2 regions of the Bacillus sp. M5A3_1b genome follow, and region 2 is predicted to be linked to the other one. Evidence: riboswitches for the same ligand, from Rfam matches in the RefSeq annotation. Region 2 holds a riboswitch; the other holds the start of a gene.
The links. A riboswitch is a leader RNA that binds a small molecule or an ion and turns the genes downstream of it on or off. The one in region 2 is predicted to bind preQ1.

Region 1 (3,023 bases), 230 kb from region 2:
TCCACTAATCCCAAATACAACTTTATATGTGTGACCATGTAAGTTTTTACATTTCCCCTCATAACAGTGTAAATGGTGTGCTGCATCAAATGTAAATTCCTTGCTGACCATTACTCTTTTATTATGATATTTGAGCTGTTTACGCTGAATATCCTTGTCCATTTTTTGCAAATTTTCTACGATGCGAAATCCAAAGAAATTATCCATTAGTTATTTGCTCCTTCGCGTTCTTGTAGGTACGTATCTAATCCTGCTTTACGAAGCTGACATGCTGGACATTCACCGCAACCATCACCAATGATTCCGTTATAACATGTTAATGTTTTTTCTCGAACAAACTCGAATGCTCCAAGTTCATCTGATAATTTCCATGTTTCCGCTTTATCAATCCACATAAGTGGTGTATGAATTACGAACGGATAATCCATGGATAAATTTAAAGTAACATTTAACGATTTCACAAACACGTCACGGCAATCTGGATAACCACTGAAATCAGTTTCACATACACCCGTTACAATATGACGTGCTCCAACTTGTTTTGCTAATACAGCAGCAAATGATAGGAATAGTAAATTTCGTCCATCCACAAACGTCGATGGCAATTCACCTTCTTCATGTGTAATCTCCATATCCGTTCTCGTTAACGCATTTGGAGCAAGTTGATTTAATAGACTCATATCTAGCACCGTATGTTTAATTCCTAGCTCTTTCGCAATTTCCGCTGCACACTCAATTTCTAGTTTATGACGTTGATTGTAATTAAACGTTACAGCTTCTACTTCTGCAAACTGCTCTATTGCCCAAAATAAGCATGTCGTACTATCTTGTCCTCCACTAAAAACAACAACTGCCTTTTCTTTTTTCATTTCACTCATTCTCCTTCTCTACTACGAATAAGAAGAAAGAACGTTCTTGAACTGTCACAATAAAAAAACAAAACAATACCTAAAGATATTGTTGTTTCCATAGTTTTTTATAGAGGGAGTTCGCGAACCTCTCCCGTGCAATGCACGGAATTCCTTCTTTCATTGACAAAGCTTATTGTAACATATTGTATACTACCAGAAAAATTTTCTGATTTTTCCGCTATTTTTCATTTCATTTCTTTCATTTTATAGTATGATGAATTTAATGTGAGAAGAGAGGAGGCACCCCACTGAAACCCTTTATTATTTATCTCTTTCTAAATATATTATTCATCCTTGTTACAATGCTCGTATACCATTTATTTTGGAATCAAAAAGGGAAACGTTCTCCTAAATTAAATTCAGCTATATTTATTGCATTATGTTGCCTCGCTACCATACTATGTATTACTTTCGGAGCAAAAACAAATTATGGATTTCAATTTGATATGCGCCATATCGTATTAATTGTCGGTACATTAACAGGGGGCCCTATTGCTGGTGCTTCCATCTTAACTGTATTAAACATATACCGCTTCTTATTAGGGGGAATAGGTGTTTTTCCATCCCTTATCGCCTCGGTTCTACTGTTTATTGTTCTACTATTAACATACAAACTATTTAACCGAAGTTCTAATCGAATAAAAATAGCACTCGCTATCTTTTACAGTCTCATATTTGGCTTGGGCTGGGTACCTTCTTTCCTCTCAGAGGTTACAAATAGCGCCGATTACATACCCCATATTATCGTGTACGAAATATGTACAATAATTGGAACAATCCTTATTTTATATTTGCTACACATACTACAAATGCAAGTTCGTCTTCAAAACGAACTTATGAATGCCGAAAAATTCCATTTAATTGGAGAAATGGCAGCGTCCATCTCTCATGAGATTCGCAATCCATTAACTTCAACAAAAGGATTTTTACAACTCTTGCAGTCAAATACATGCACTGAGCAAGAGCGAAAATTATATATCGACATAGCCATCAACGGAATCGAACAAGCAAATCATGTTCTTACAGATTATTTAACCTTTGCAAAACCAAGTATTGAAAAAGAACAAAGATTACAGTTAGAAGAAGAACTACTACATGCATTATCGTTAATTACACCGCTTGCTAATTTAGCAAATGTGCGTACACATTATATAAAGCAAAGCACTTCTTTTTTTATCGCGGGAGAAAAACAAAAACTAAATCAATGCTTGTTAAATATTTTAAAAAACTGCATTGAGGCCATGCCAAAAGGCGGTGATCTTTATTTCACATTAGTTCCTGATCATAAGCATATTCAGTTGTATATAAAAGATACAGGAATCGGTATGGATACCGAACAAGTGAAACGTCTTGGCTCTCCTTTCTACTCAACGAAAGAAAAAGGAACTGGTCTTGGAATGATGGTCGTGTTCAGTGTTGTTCAAGCTATGGACGGAAAAATCGATATTATAAGCGAAAAAGGTACAGGTACAACCTTCTTATTAACTTTTCCACTCATACAAAAAACGTGATGAAATAATCATCACGTTTTTTCTGTTCCTTCAACTAATTCAGCAAAGGCTTTCACTTTACCATGTGGTTTTTGATTTTCTTTACGTGCTTTCCACGCGCGCTCTTCTTCTTTCTTTTTCTTGGACATACTTTTCAACTCCTTCTGTTCTTTCTCCATGTAGTATTCCAAAATAAGAAAGAAAACTATGCACGTATCAAAAAAGAAGTGGTCTCCCACTTCCTTCTGATTATCGTTGCAAAATTGCGTGTTTCGCCTCTTTTAACTGCGTAAGATGTCTTTGTTCATGCAAATCAAGAAATTGAACCCACTGATACAAATTCAACTCATTAAAAATAGGATGCTTTAATCCATTTTCAAATAAATCTTTTTCATCTACCACACTATGAAGCGCGTGTAATAGTTCTTGTCGTGAATGTTCTAGTAATTGAATTCCTTGCTGTTTTTTCATTAACGTTTCTGTTGGTTCCATTTGCTGAGGAGCTTCTCGTTTATGTGTGCGATCAAGCGTAAGTTGGAGGTCTTTAAATGGAGTCGTGTTTCTTTCATTTTTTTGTAAAGCATATACAAGGGCAGATGTAACTGATTGTTCAACTAAATGC
Region 2 (3,023 bases):
ATCCACCTTTGCACCTCTCTATTCGGTTATTTCTTTATGACTATCAATGACTGTTCCTTCTAATGCTTGCGTAGCTAATTGATGCGCTTCTTTATTTTGTTTTCTAGATATCGGCTCACATACAAGTTTTAATTTCATTTGCTTCGCTTTTTGTTCAATTTGATCTAAGTAATGATTTAAATGCTCATCATAACAAGGCCATTCTCCAGCCAATTGCTGCAGTACAACTTGAGAATCGCCGCGAAGTGTAACTGCTTCATACTTAATTCCGAATTCCTCGAGTATATTCATGCCATATAGTAATGATGCATATTCCGCTTCATTATTATCATATATACCTTCTATATATGCGTTACGGCGAATTCGGTATTTTGTATTTCCTTTTTTATAATATACACATATACCTACTCCAGCTTCTTTCGTCTGTACATCATAACCGCCATCAAAATAAACGAGGATTTCTTGGGGCTCTTCCTCCACTTGTTTACTCAGCTTTTTCATTTCCTTTAATGACCATTCTGCATCCATTTCATCATAAAATGATAGTTCTTTCACTCTTCCTGTTTTCTCGAAATCCTCTGCAAATTGCAATACATCTTCTATGTTCATATAATCTGTCGTTAATTCCGTCTGCAATCCGCTCTTTGTTTTATACAGCCAATGAATTTTATATTTCATACTAGATTCCCCTTATATAAGACTTCTTATATGTAGTCAGCTAATGAAAGCCTCACTTTATTTTATTATATTGTATCAAGAGTCACAGCATTATATTCAATATGATTACATACAAAAAGAGCTATCCCTATAGGAATAGCTCTTTCATCTATTGCATAAATCTTTCAAATTGTACTCGTTTATTAATCCAGTACATTACAGGCATACCAATTGCCATGACAACAAATTCACCGACGGCACATGTTAACCAAGTCAACATAAATGGTAAATCAAATGCAAGATGAAGTTCAATTGCAATCATAAACATTGTAATTGTAAAAATAACTGTATTAAAAATCATACGAGCCCAAACACCTTTAATAAATCGCATAGAAATAATCGTTGCAACTAATGCAAGAATAGATTGCCCTACTCCAAATACTAAATCGTAAGCGATCATGGGTGAGAAAAAGAGATTTGTTAAAAATACACCTAATACAATTCCGTAAATTGCTTTCTTATTAAATACAACAAGATGATTAAACATCTCTGAAATACGAAACTGTACACTCGTAAAGCCAAATGGCTGAATAAGCATAGAAACAGCAATATATAATGCCGCTAAAATACCATTACCGACTAATGTTCTTATATTCATGACAAAATCTCCTTAGTTTTTTTACGTGGGATGGTTTCGAACCACGTTATTCGTTTTTTAAGCAACAAGAATATATTCTACGCAATACACACTCTCTCGTCAATAGATTCCTATCATTAACTACCTTTTTTCTTTTAGACAACGTATAATAAAACATATGAAAGTTTTAGGAGGTTTCACTTCATGACAGCAACAATTCAAAATGAAAAAGTGATCGTTTCCATTTCTGACAAAGGTGCAGAATTACAAAGCGTTCGCTTAAAAGAAGATAACACTGAATACTTATGGCAAGGCGATTCTACTTATTGGGGGCGCCGCTCACCAATTTTATTCCCAATTGTCGGCCGATTAGTAGATAATACATACTACGTAGATGGTAAACCATATTCTTTAACACAGCACGGCTTTGCTCGTGATCTTACATTCTCTGTACAAGAACAAAGTGAAACGAAAATCACTTATATTGTAACTAGTAATGAAGAAACATTAAAAAAATACCCATACGAATTCGAATTACTCGTTTCTTATGAGCTAGACGGACAAATCGTTCATGTAACATATGAAGTAAATAACCCTACTTCAAAAGAGATGTTCTTCTCAATCGGAGCACATCCTGGTTTCAACTTCCCCTTATTAGAGGGCGAATCATTTACAGATTATCATTTATCATTTAATGGTTCTGAACGCTTAGAAACAAGCGTATTAGAAGGACCTTACCTTTCAAGTAAAAAACAATTAATCGCTGAAAATACGAATGAATTACCACTTACATACGATTTATTCAAAAATGATGCGCTTATTTTTGAAAATATGAATACGGATGAAATCTCTATTCGTTCTCATAAACATAATAAATTTGTAAAAGTAGAATTTGACGGATTCCCATTTGTCGGCGTATGGACACCAGGCGAAAACGCACCTTTCTTATGTATTGAACCTTGGTACGGGATTGCTGATGAAGTAAATCCAGCAAAAGATTTCAAGGAAAAAAAAGGAATTCAATCTTTACAAGCGAATGAAACATTTACATGTCGTTATAGTATTACAATCGGCTAAGTTACTCTATCCCCTACTTCAAAGAAACATATAAGTAGGGGATCATCTTATAATTTGGAGGTTTCTCACTTTGATTGAAGTATATATTGATGGTGCATCAAAAGGAAATCCTGGTCCTTCTGGTGCTGGAGTGTTTATTAAAGGGGTGCAACCAGCTGTACAATTATCATTGCCCCTTGGGACAATGTCCAATCATGAAGCAGAATACCACGCTTTACTTGTAGCATTAAAATATTGCACGGAGCATAATTATAACATTGTCTCTTTTCGTACAGATTCGCAACTTGTCGAGCGAGCTGTCGAAAAAGAATACGCAAAAAATAAAATGTTTGCACCACTATTAGAAGAAGCATTACAGTACATAAAAAGTTTCGATCTCTTTTTTATTAAGTGGATTCCAAGTAGTCAAAATAAAGTTGCTGATGAATTAGCTAGAAAAGCTATCTTACAAAATTAACGGGGGTATGAGTGTGAAAAAAGATTGGGTTGCTCCTCTTGCTTTATTATTTGTCTCTTTTATTTGGGGAGCTACATTTGTTGTCGTTCAAAATGCTATGTCTTTCGTTGGTCCATTTACTTTTAATGGTATTCGCTTTTTATTCGCTGGAATTATTTTATTATTCGTTCAAATGATTTTCTCAAAAAAATCTTC

Region 1: another riboswitch for preQ1. It lies ahead of queC (7-cyano-7-deazaguanine synthase QueC); the one in region 2 lies ahead of ACLBWW_RS07085 (QueT transporter family protein).

Annotation. Positions count from the first base shown of each region.
Region 1 is NZ_JBKEZY010000002.1:402,375-405,397, forward strand. It holds gene queD (6-carboxytetrahydropterin synthase QueD) at 1-207, opposite strand, end outside; gene queC (7-cyano-7-deazaguanine synthase QueC) at 207-869, opposite strand; PreQ1 riboswitch class I at 963-1,006, opposite strand; gene ACLBWW_RS08335 (ATP-binding protein) at 1,214-2,422, shown strand; gene ACLBWW_RS08340 (DUF6254 family protein) at 2,434-2,550, opposite strand; gene ACLBWW_RS08345 (DinB family protein) at 2,651-3,023, opposite strand, start outside.
Region 2 is NZ_JBKEZY010000002.1:171,744-174,766, forward strand. It holds gene ACLBWW_RS07075 (zinc-finger domain-containing protein) at 1-6, opposite strand, end outside; gene ACLBWW_RS07080 (ribonuclease H family protein) at 19-678, opposite strand; gene ACLBWW_RS07085 (QueT transporter family protein) at 827-1,315, opposite strand; PreQ1 riboswitch class I at 1,322-1,366, opposite strand; gene ACLBWW_RS07090 (aldose 1-epimerase family protein) at 1,499-2,371, shown strand; gene ACLBWW_RS07095 (reverse transcriptase-like protein) at 2,442-2,828, shown strand; gene ACLBWW_RS07100 (DMT family transporter) at 2,842-3,023, shown strand, end outside.